DNA from 3 places in the Pseudoalteromonas porphyrae genome. Region 1 is predicted to be linked to each of the others. Evidence: predicted binding sites of a transcription regulator. Region 1 holds the regulator's gene; each other region holds the start of a gene.
What was found. Region 1 encodes MetJ, which represses methionine synthesis genes. Its sites were predicted from a motif close to TAGACGTCTAGACGTCTA; they were not measured.
Positions count from the first base shown of each region.

Region 2: a site for MetJ is predicted at 2,477-2,494, ahead of metE (5-methyltetrahydropteroyltriglutamate--homocysteine S-methyltransferase). Genes of this name have one in related genera too.
Region 3: a site for MetJ is predicted at 2,412-2,429, ahead of ADS77_RS13275 (methylenetetrahydrofolate reductase). Genes of this name have one in related genera too.

Region 1 covers NZ_LHPH01000014.1:22,273-26,494, forward strand. Annotated here, with positions in the region: gene ADS77_RS12760 (malic enzyme-like NAD(P)-binding protein) at 820-2,061, shown strand; gene metJ (met regulon transcriptional regulator MetJ) at 2,162-2,482, opposite strand; gene metB (cystathionine gamma-synthase) at 2,680-3,942, shown strand; gene metL (bifunctional aspartate kinase/homoserine dehydrogenase II) at 3,949-4,222, shown strand, end outside.
Region 2 covers NZ_LHPH01000009.1:52,701-56,922, reverse strand. Annotated here, with positions in the region: gene metE (5-methyltetrahydropteroyltriglutamate--homocysteine S-methyltransferase) at 3-2,276, opposite strand; gene ADS77_RS09840 (LysR family transcriptional regulator) at 2,567-3,454, shown strand; gene ADS77_RS09835 (YdcF family protein) at 3,507-4,222, shown strand, end outside.
Region 3 covers NZ_LHPH01000015.1:24,599-28,820, forward strand. Annotated here, with positions in the region: gene ADS77_RS13270 (M16 family metallopeptidase) at 1-1,950, opposite strand, end outside; gene ADS77_RS13275 (methylenetetrahydrofolate reductase) at 2,474-3,430, shown strand; gene ADS77_RS22725 (GGDEF domain-containing protein) at 3,441-3,914, opposite strand; gene ADS77_RS22730 (GAF domain-containing protein) at 3,889-4,222, opposite strand, start outside.

The DNA of each region.
Region 1 (4,222 bases):
TGCCTGCAATTTAATTAAAACTGGTTAGGGCGTGTGACCTTTCGTGATTAATTTTGCAGCATGTTTGGTATTTAAGCAAGGCAGCGCCTATAGTAGTGTGGTGTTCCCCACAAATAGGCGATAACGCAGTATAAATGCCAAACATGCGCTGCCCAAAGAGTTATTCCTTGGGGCGATTAACTCTTTGTTACCTACATGGGGGTAGGCAAGGGGCGTGAGCAGGACGCGGAAGCTTTGCTCGGTTTTTACTTAGCCCACTCGATTTCAAACCTCGCGCCGCGATTAAATCGCCCCTAGATTGAACAAATTTCAATCCACAAAGGATAACACGCCCAAGTATCAGCGGTTAAATTCACCCTTTTTTACCCCTGCCTAAAGTAACCATCATTTTTAGTTTTTATAGTGACTATAGCCACTAAATAACAGACAAACAGTTAGATTTTAACTATATTCAGTAATATATTTTGTTTAATTAATTGATGTTATGTTGATAAAAAGTCATTTAATGAGCCTAAATGACGCTAACGTCGTATATTTATATCTTTTATAGGGAATGTGTATTTTAGGTGTAATAAAGTACTATTTAGATGATTTTAGAACAGGTTTTTTGATGCTTTCTTGGCGTGTTATTGCTGGATTTTGAGGTTTTTTTACAAAACTGGTCGATAAAACGCATAAAATTAACAGATCTAGCTTATAACAGGATAGACCTGATATTGCTTGAATTTAATTGTAATATAGGTATCGTTCCAAGATACAGACTATAGAATAGAACTGCTTACTCTCACTTTTAACTTACTTGCAGGATAAAATCGCGTTATGTCAGACTTTCGTGAACAAGCTTTACATTACCATTCGCACCCCGTTCCAGGAAAAATCAGTGTTGAGCTTACTAAGCCAGCCGAAACCGTACAAGATCTCGCTCTAGCTTATAGCCCTGGTGTGGCTGAGCCTGTGCGTGAAATTGCCGCAGATCCAGCTAATGCTTATAAATATACTGGCAAAGGTAATATGGTTGCAGTAATTACCAATGGTACTGCTATTTTAGGCCTAGGTAATTTAGGACCTCTTGCTTCAAAACCAGTTATGGAAGGCAAAGCTTTGTTGTTTAAACGCTTTGCTGGCCTTGACTCAATTGATATTGAAGTAAAACACACAACCACAGAAGATTTCATCAATACCGTTGCAAATATTGCTGATACTTTTGGTGGTATCAACCTAGAAGATATTAAAGCCCCAGAGTGTTTTGAAATTGAAAAAGCATTGATTGAGCGCTGTAGTATTCCAGTGTTTCATGATGATCAACACGGTACAGCTATTGTAACTGCTGCAGGTATGATTAACGCACTTGAAGTGCAGGGTAAAAGCATTGAAGATGCGATTATCGTTTGTTTGGGTGCCGGTGCGGCCGCTGTTGCATGTATGGAGCTATTAATTAAGTGTGGCGCATTGCGTGAGCACATTTATATGCTTGATCGTAAAGGTGTTATTCATACGCGTCGTGATGACTTAAATGAATATAAACAGTTGTTTGCTAACAATACAGATAAGCGCACTTTGCAAGATGTTATTGCTGATGCTGATGTATTTGTTGGTGTATCAGGACCGAACCTGCTTGCACCGGAAGATCTTAAGCTGATGGCTGATAGGCCAGTTGTTTTTGCATGTTCAAACCCAGATCCAGAAATTGCACCTGCGCTTGCTCATGGTGCGCGCGATGATTTGATTATGGCAACGGGTCGTTCTGATTATCCAAATCAAGTAAATAACGTGTTGTGTTTCCCGTTTATTTTTCGTGGTGCATTAGACGTACGTGCGAGCAAAATAAATGATGAAATGAAAATTGCCGCAGTTGAGGCAATTCGCAGTATTACTAAAGAGCCAGTGCCTGCTGAAGTATTAAAAGCAGCAGGTGTTGATAAACTTGAATTTGGACCACAGTATATTATCCCTAAACCAATGGACCCGCGTTTATTACCGCGCATTGCAAAAGCAGTGGCGCAAGCGGCTATTGATTCAGGTGTTGCACAAATTGATATGCCTGAAAACTATATGGCGTAATAGGCACTATTTGGCAATAAAAAACCTCAATTCACTGAATTGAGGTTTTTTGTATCCAAATCATTGCCTGAAACAGGTGCACGTTATTTACAGGTGAAGATCAGTCTTCATTCAGGATAGGCACTTCTAAACCCATCTCTTGCATAATCTTTTTAACTTCTTCTGGTACTTTTTCTGGATTATCTTTACGTAAGTCTTCATCGTTTGGCAATGGTTGGCCAGTAAATGCGTGTAAAAATGCTTCGCAAAGTAATTCACTATTTGTTGCATGTCTAAGGTTATTAATTTGACGGCGAGTACGCTCATCAGTTAAAACCTTTAATACATTTAACGGGATCGAAACGGTGATCTTCTTAACTTGTTCTGATTTTTTCCCGTGTTCTGCATATGGGTGAATATATTCACCATTCCATTTAGCCATAAGATGTATCGTTGCCTCAGGTTGTTAATTGTTTGCGCGACCATTTTGTAGCGCAAAGATGCGGAAATTCTATCGTTTTAAAAAAGATAGTCAAATACTAGTTATTTAGCCATCTAGGGGTATAAATGTTTTGACTTCTTAAATTTGATCATCTAACCTTTTAGACGTCTAAACATCCAGTTAATATAGGTGACGGTATGAGCAAAAAAAATAAAGCGACAATCGCAGTACGTAATGGCATTGATGCTGATAAACATCACGGTGCTGTTGTGCCTCCTATCCACCTATCGACCACCTATTCATTTGCCGATTTTGATACTAAGCGCGAATATGATTATGGCCGTAGCGGTAATCCTAATCGTGATTTACTTGGCGAAACACTCGCAAAGCTTGAAGGCGGTGCCAAAGGCATTATAACTGCTACCGGCATGGCGGCAGTACATTTAGCAACACAATTACTAAATAGTGATGATACGTTAGTCATTCCACATGACTGTTATGGCGGCAGCTACCGTTTGTTTACTTCGCTTGAAAAGCGCGGCTTATTAAAATTAGTGGTTCTAGATTTAACAAACGCTGAAAACCATCAAAAAATACTTGAGATTAAACCTAAGCTAATTTGGATTGAAACACCAAGCAACCCAATTTTACGTTTAACTGATATTAAAGCGATTACGACAATTGCAAAGCAGTGCGGCGCTTTAGTTGGCGCAGATAACACGTTTTTATCACCGGCCTTACAAAACCCAATTGAATTTGGTGTTGATATTGTTGTGCATTCAACCACTAAATATATTAATGGCCACTCCGATGTTGTTGGCGGCGCTGTCATTGCAGCAACACAAGAGCTGGGTGACGAGCTTGCTTGGTGGGCAAATAATATTGGTATTACAGGTGCACCATTTGATAGTTATTTAACATTACGTGGCCTGCGGACTTTAAATGTACGTTTACGTCAGCACCAAGAAAATGCCTTTATCATTGCGCAATATTTAGAAAGTTCACCCTATGTGAGCCAAGTATATTACCCTGGTTTAGAATCTCATCCACAACATCAGTTAGCAAAACAACAACAACGTGGTTTTGGTGGCATGGTAAGTTTTGATATTGCTGGTGATGTAAATGATGCAGCAGCATTTTTAACGAGCCTAGAAGAATTCAGTTTAGCGGAATCGTTAGGCGGTGTAGAAAGCCTAATATGTCACCCTGCAACGATGACTCATGCTGGTATGGATGCAACAGCTCGCTTAGAGGCGGGTGTGGGTGATACGTTAATCAGAATTTCGGTGGGTATTGAAGATGTAAAAGACTTAGTTGCTGATTTAGAACGTGTGTTTAACAAAGTTAAGCCAGGCCAAGGTAATTGTAGTTCGACGACTACTAAGAGTAACTCGACGCAGCAAAGTACAGAGCAAACAAATTCATTCAAATTAACGCCTGCACATACGGCTTTGTGGTAATAGAAAATGGTAAATATAGTTCATAAATTTGGCGGTTCAAGCTTAAGCTCCGCGGAGCGTTATCAAGCCGTAGCAAATATTATTTTAGCACACACCGAAGCAGGTGACTGTGTCGTTGTGTCGGCAGCAGGTAAAACAACCAATACGTTGGTTAAGTTATGGCAAAGTTATCAGCAAGGTGATCAACAAGCCGTAAGTGATATTTTATTACAGCTTGATAATCATCAGCGTACTTTGATTGAGCAGCTATTAAGCCCAACAGCGCAATACGACGCAATTG
Region 2 (4,222 bases), on a different contig from region 1:
GTTTACTTTAGTTCTTCACGCAGTTCTTTAGTCGCTTTAACCATGTTATCAAGTGCTTGGCGGGTTTCTTCCCATCCACGTGTTTTTAAACCACAATCTGGATTCACCCACAAACGCTCAACGGGTATTTTACGCGCGGCTTTGTGGATTAACGCTTTGATCCATGCAGTATCTGGCACGTTTGGTGTGTGAATATCGTATACACCAGGGCCTATATCATTTGGGTAATCAAAGTTTTCAAATGCATCTAGTAGCTCCATGTTTGAGCGTGATGTTTCAATAGTGATCACATCGGCATCCATATCCGCAATAGCGGCAATAATACCGTTAAATTCCGCGTAACACATGTGCGTATGAATTTGTGTTTCGTTTTTCACACCACTGGCTGACACTCTAAATGCATACGCTGCCCACTCTAAATAGTCTTGCCATTGGGTGGCTTTGAGTGGCATACCTTCACGAAATGCAGGTTCATCAATTTGAATTATCTCAATGCCCGCATTTTGTAAATCCACCACTTCATCACGCAGCGCAAGTGCTATTTGATTTGCAATGCTTGGTTTATCTAAATCATCACGAATAAATGACCAAAACAAAATAGTGACAGGGCCTGTTAGCATGCCTTTCATTTTTTTACTGGTAAGCGACTGCGCGTATTGAGTCCACTGAACCGTCATTGCTTTTTCGCGTGAGACATCTCCCCAGATAACCGGCGGCTTCACACAGCGAGAGCCATAGCTTTGCACCCAACCAAACTGGGTAAAAGCAAAACCTTCAAGCAGTTCACCAAAATATTCAACCATGTCATTACGCTCAGCTTCACCATGTACTAATACATCTAAATCAAGCGCTTCTTGCTCTTCTACTGCGTAGCGGATTTCGGCTTCCATTTGATTTTGATAGTCAGTGGCAGATAATTCACCGGCTTTAAAATCACGACGCGCTTTACGGATAGCCTGTGTTTGTGGGAATGAACCTATCGTGGTTGTCGGTAATAATGGTAAGTTAAGTGCTCCATGTTGTTTTTCAATTCGCTGAGCAAATACATTCTCACGCTTCCCCTCTTTTACGGTTAACGCACTTACTCGTTGCTGCACTACTGCATTATTGACACGTGTTGATGTTAAACGTGCTTTTACAGGCGCTGAGTAAGTAACTAAATCACGGTTATCATTGATCTCAAGTGCTGCTTTTAACAATGACAGCTCTTGGCCTTTTTGTTTTGCGAAAGCAAGCCAGGAGCGTAACTCATCATCAAGCTTTTCTTCTTGCTCTAAATCAACTGGCGTGTGTAATAAAGAACATGACGGAGCAAGCCATAAATTATCGCCACGCTTTGTTGCAATGTCTTTTATCGTGGAAAATACCGCATCGAGGTCTGCACGCCAAATATTACGGCCATTAACTACACCTAATGATAGAACTTGATCAGCGCTCAATAACGAATCAATCTGTGTAAAATCGACTTTAGCTGCAACACAATCAAAATGTACACCGTCAACTGGATAAGCAGCTATATCATCATAGTAAGCACTCACAGAGTCAAAATAACTAGCCAGTAACAACTTTACACCTTGACCTGCAAGTGTGTTAAAACTTGCTTTTAATGCATGGCGGTAATCATCAGACAACTCAAGAGCAAGAATAGGTTCATCTATTTGTACCCACTGAACACCTTGGCGCGCTAGCTTTACTAGGACTTGTTGATACACTGGCAACAGTTTTTCAAGTAGGCTTAATTTATCAAATTCTCTGCCCACACATTTTGCTAAGTAAAGGTAAGTTACAGGGCCAACTAACACCACTTTTGCATTATGGCCTAATGCGTGTGCATGGGTAACTTGCTCAAATAACTCAGTCCAGGCTAATTCAAACTGCTGATCACTGCTAAGCTCTGGCACTATATAGTGATAATTCGTATTAAACCATTTCGTCATTTCACTGGCTGCACATGAACAACCGGTTGGCGCTCGACCACGGCCGATGCGAAATAACGTATCAAGATCAACGCTACCGTCTGTTTTTTGATGCCGCTTAGGTACAGCGCCGATGAGTAATGAGGTTGACAACACATGGTCATACCAAGCAAAGTCGCCAACTGGTAATAACTCAATGCCTGCATCGGCTTGTAGCGCCCAGTTTTTTGCGCGGATCGTTTTACCTTTCTCAAGTAACTCTGCTTGGCTGATTTTACCTGCCCAATATGATTCGACTGCAAATTTAAGCTCGCGTTTTGTGCCTATACGAGGAAAACCTAAGTTATGTAATTGTGCCATGTTAAAAACTCCATTTAGCTATTTAGATGGCTAAAAACTTACACCTCTCCCTTACATTACACAATTGATGCTTCCTCCTATTTAACTTGAGGTAATTTCATATAAATATTTTTATAAATCAGAATAAATATAATGACAACGCTGTCAAATTTGATGCTATAGTGAAGTTGTAAACGTTAAGTAAAACAAATGACATTATTTAGCCATCTAGACGTTGAAGCATCTTCAATAAAGGCGTATTATGTCTGCAATCTGAGTTAACCTCACTTATACCATGAGAATTATTAAAGATGATTGATGTAAAACATTTAAAGACCATTGCGACCTTAAAAGAAACCGGCTCTTTGGTGAATACCGCCCGCGAACTATTTTTAACTCAATCAGCTTTATCTCATCAGATTAAAGATTTAGAAAACAAGCTTGATTGCCAGTTATTTGAACGTAAAACTCAGCCTGTGCGGTTTACACCCCAAGGTATGCTATTGCTTGAACTAGCGAGTGAAGTACTACCCCGCGTTGAAGCGACAAAATGCCGACTAAAGGAAAGCCTTAACCAGCCGATTTCGCAGTTAAGATTAAGTGTTGAATGCCATGCTTGTTTTCATTGGCTATTACCCACGATTAAAGAATTTAATAACTTTTGGCCTGATATTAAAGTAGATTATGAACGTGGCTTTAGCTACGACGCAATCCCTGATCTATTAAGCGACGAGTTGGATCTAGTGCTTACCTCTGATATCCGTGAACCCGATAAACTTGAATACGCACATTTATTTGACTTTAAACTTAAGCTGATTGTTGCCCCCGATCATGAGCTGGCAAAAAAAGCGTACGTTACTGCACTGGATTTGAAAAACGAAACCATTATTTCATACCCAATTCCACGCGAACGCCAAGATATATTTAAGCACTTTATTCAAAATGCACGTTTTGACGGCACCTTAAAAAACGTAGAGCAAGGCTTACTTATTTTTCAACTTGTCAGTGCGGGTATGGGCGTTGCGGCATTACCAGATTGGCTAGTAACGCCTTATGAGAGCCAAGGTTTAATCAAATCGATTCCCCTTGGCGCATTAGGGCTCACTCGCCCCATGTACCTTGCAATGAAAAAGAATATGCGGGATAACCCGGTTTATCGCCACTTTTTAAATACCTGCAAGTTAAATAACGGTCGATAAAATCAAGCGAACCCAGTAGCATACGTAAAACTCTTTTACTGATGCTACTGTGATGTTTGAACTTAAAAAAATCCTCGGCGCAATGCTCATGCCACTGCCCTTGTTCGGCCTAATATGTGCTTTGTGCTTTTTGATAGCTTTGCGTAACAACAAAGTCGCCGCATTTTCTGGCTTACTCGTTACTTGCGCGCTAATGCTGATCAGCACACCGTTTATGGGCCAAAAAATAGTCGATCCTTCCACGCAACTTCAATATGTATTTAATTCTAAAAATCATTCAAAAATAGACAAGATAGTGGTACTTGGCTGCGATCTAATACCAAACCCAAACCTCAGTGCGAATAGCCAGCTGGGTAATTGTGCAAAAAGTCGTTTAGTAGAAGGCATAAGGCTTGCGTATCTTTATCCACACGCACAGCTTATTGTTTCAGGTGGGGGCTACGGCAAAGTCACCAATAGTCATTTAATGCAGCAAACAGCGATTAGCCTTGGAGTAAAAGCTAACCGTATAAAGCAAAACCCAGCAGCCATGGACACCGCCGACGAAGCTAAATTTTTAGCGCCTGCACTTGTGGATTTTAAAGTTGCGTTAGTCACATCATCGAGCCATATGCGCCGTGCAAAAGATTTATTTAACGCACAAGGGGTTGATGTAATACCCGCTGCGACTGACTTTTATGATTACTCTGCTTGGCCTGTCCATAAACAGTATGTCCCTAATGTAAATGTACTCTTAGCTGTAACACGTCAATGGCACGAAGTAATTGG
Region 3 (4,222 bases), on a different contig from region 1:
ATCATTTAATGTTAACGCTTCTAGATCAGATAAGTCACCATAGTTATAACTTTCATAAGGGTGGCCTTGATATAGTTTGTGATAAAGCACTTCTTTACCTAGCTCTTCATCGTTAGACGCTTTTAGGCCCGATTTAATGCCGTCAATCAGTTCTTTCTTTAAACGTTTAAAGTCATCTTCTCTAAAACCGGGGTTAAGTAACTGCTCACTTACAAGCGCATACCATTTTGCTGCATTATCTTTATGAACACGCCCTTGCAATGAAATCATTTCTTTATCTAATTGGTAACCAAAGCTGCCAGCCAGTGGATAAAGCGCTTGTTTGATATCGTTATAGCTCTTAGATTCTGAGCCACCTTGTGCAAGCATTGCTGCTGTTAGTGCTGCTACGCCTTTTTGACCTTTAGGGTCTGCCGCAGCGCCAGTATGAAATAACCAATTTACATCAATCAGTGGTGAGCTATTGGTTTTATCAAGCACATTAAAATGGCGTTCTTTAACCGTTTGCTGACTAGCAACTAAGGTATTTAAATCAACCTCTTGATCAAACCCTGCAATTTTATCAAGTGCAGACATAGTTACGGTTGTACGGCTGCTATCTATAAAATATTTATTAGCAATGCTTTGAATATCTTGCGCACTGATACTGTCAGCGGTTGCATATAGCTGATTAACAACTTCAGGGTCTCGCTCAAAATGCATGTAACTTGCAAGTGTTGATGCGATTGATTGAGATGAATCTAAACCATTAATAAAGCTGTACTTAAGGTTCGATTTTAAATCAGCTAACTTTTGACTATCAACTAATTCTGTACGAGCTTTTGCATAAGTATTATTAATTGCTTCGCGGGCTTTCGCTAAATCTTCTTCATTTTCAACTTTTACAAACACATGGAGTAAACCCGGATCTTTAGTGTCTGGGTTGTAGCTAAACATTTGGCTAGCAATTTGTTTGTTAACAACTAACTCTTGATATAGCTCTGAGTTGCTTGAAAAATAAAGCTGAGAGAGAAGATCAAGTGCAGCTCTGTCTTTTTTCTTAGGTTCCCAAGCTGCCCCTTTATAAGACACTAACAACCAATGCCCTGGTAAGCCTTCATTTTGCTCATGTACATATTTAGCAGCTTGTTGTTTTGGCTCGGTTGGTATATCGGCAACATAGTCGCCCTTTTGCCACTGACCCCAATGTTTTTTAACCATTGCCATAGTCTCTTGCGGATCGACATCCCCCACAATCACTAACGATACATATTCAGGCTTATAAAACTTCTCAAAAAACTCTTTACCATAGGCCATTTGATCGGGCATCGCTTCAATGTCTTCAAAAAAGCCCATTGTGGTATGTTTATAAGTGTGTTTTTCGAATGCTTCATTACGAACAGCTGAAAGTAACTTGCGTACTGGGCTGGCATTATTTTTAAGGTACTCACCTTTAACAGTTAATGCTTCGGTACGGAACTGCTCTTCTGAATACTTTAAGTTTTGAAAAATATCAGCTTCGATCTCAAGCACTTTATCAAGATGCTGCTTAGAGAAATTTAAATGGTAGTTAGTATAATCATTTGTTGTATACGCGCGGTTATCTACGCCTGAGTTTTTTAAAATATCTGAATATACATCTTGCGGAAATTTTTCAGATCCTTTGAACATCATGTGCTCAAAAAAGTGTGCAAAACCGGTTTTTCCTGCTTCAACTTCATTACGTGAACCGACAGAGACAGGTATTTGTAATGAAACAACATCAGGGTAGTCAGTTTTAACAACCATGACGCGTAAACCATTCTCTAACTCTTCAAGTAAGTAGTCTTGTGAAAACACACGATCATTTGCAGCTTTAGCAGCCGTTTGTGTTATTTCAACCTCTTTCACCATAGTTGAACCTGAGTTACTCGCACAACCACTTAGTGCAAGTGTCACCGCGAGGCTTGTTGCTAATAATTTAAATTTCATTGCTATCCCTTGTTAGTTGAATAAATTTCTTGTTTTTAGTCATTTTATTATGCAATAAAGCGAGCAGATATGAGAGCCCTAGCGCAGCTATTTATGTAAACAGTTGTGTATACCCAAATCACCTGAAGATATGAGTTTCAGTTGGAATTAAAAGCGATTTAGGCAAGGCATTGATTACAGGCAATGGTTATTCCCTTATCAAAATCAATCCATTACAAAGGTAACGCAGTATAAATCGCTTTTAAACCAATCCTTTGGGCGTTTCACCGGCACTTACTTTCTGCGTTGTTACTCCTTAAAAGGGATCGCCATTATTACGAAGTAACGCCTTGATATTAAGCCCCTGTGAAACGCTGAATCCTACATATTGAGGTGGCTTGGGTATATATACAAACTCAGTTACATGCCAAACATGAATAAATTTCATATTAATTGAATAACTTTCATTAAAAAAATCTATCTAGACGTCTAAATGGCTGTTATATTGTTTGGCATAGACATCTAAACAGCTGGAATGAGAGTTATGGCTTTATCACTGCAAGAGAAAATCGAAGATACCAATCAAGGCGTGTATTTAATTGGTACAACTCCGCCACGTATTGGAACTGATGAAACTCAGCTTGAAACCATTGCACAAAAGCTTTTAGCTCGTTTACATGAAATTGAATACGATGGTGTCATCATATACGACATTCAAGATGAAAGCAGTCGCACAGAAAAACCACGGCCATTCCCTTTTAAACAAACGGTCGACCCGCGTGAGTACAGTCACTTGTTACGTAAGTTATCACACCAAGATGTCATCACTTATAAAAGTGTGGCACAACGCGGGGTGGCTGAATTTAAAGATTGGTTAAGCGAAACGAAGGAAAAATTTGATTTAAAAAACTTAGTGCTAGTAGGTAGCCCATCGTCTGCTGGCGATATTAAATTAAGCTTACCTAACGCTTATAAAACCCTAAGTGAACAGCAGCAAGATTTCTTTTTAGGCGGTGTTACGATTGCAGAACGTCATGCAAGTAAGCGAAATGAACATGAACGTCTGCTTGAGAAAACGGCGCAAGGGTGTCAATTTTTTATCTCACAAGCCGTATACGACGCGCAAGCAACCATTGATTTAATTACCAGTTATGTACGTAGCTGTAAAGCACAAGATATTGAGCCAAAACGCATTATCCTAACGTTTACACCGTGTGGTAGTGAAAAAACCTTAGACTTTATGGAGTGGTTAGGTATATCAGTGCCTGAAGCGACAAAGTGGCGCATGCTAGATTCGCACAACCCATTAAGTGAGTCTGTGCGTATTTGCCGCGAAAATTTAGACTTGATCTTAAAAAGCTGTGCACATTTAGAGGTGCCGTTAGGTTTAAATATTGAAAGCTTAACTAACCGCAAAGAAGAAATCGACGCATCAATAAACCTATACCGTTTATTAAAAGCGACTATGGAACTTAATTTAGCTGAAAAACAAATAGCCTAACAACTTACGTTTAAAGTAATTGCCCAGCTTTAAACGCCAATTTATTTTTATACATGTCTTTATCGGCTTTATTGAGTAGTATTTCAAACGTTTCTTTGGTGTGCTCAGCAAATCCATAACCAATACTAATACTCAACGGTGGTAAAGACAGCTTAGCTAATTGAGCATTATACCCTTGAACTATCTTAGCCTTTATTTGAAGTGGTTCATTGGTATCATTTGTTTGTAATACAACCACAAATTCATCTCCCCCCAAGCGGCCTATTATATCAGCCTCTCTTAAGCACTCTTTAAGCGTTGCGGCTAATGCAACCAATGCTTTATCACCTACCTCATGGCCATGCGTATCGTTTAGTAACTTAAAATCATTTACATCGATAAATAGACAACAGACCTCAAAACCTAACCTTTGCGCTAAATTTAGCTTTTGCTGAGAAAGAATACTTACTGCACGCCGATTATAAATATGAGTAAGGGGGATCAAGCATGGCTATTTCGCGCATTTGCACAAAACTATTAACCATGAATAAATCATCTTCAATCATATCCCGTAATTGTTTTATCAACTCTAAGTAATTTCGCTGATAATCTGTCTGCTCAAAATCCATCACACACAAAGTGCCAAAAACATCCCCATTGGGCCAATGAATAGGCAAGCCTAAATAAGATTCAAACCCATCTTTGCTTACTTCAGGGTTGTCGTGCCAATATTCATCATTACTGGCATTATTAACATAGAGGGAATGATTATCTTGTACGACTTTTTTACAAAATATGTTGGTTTCTAGGGGG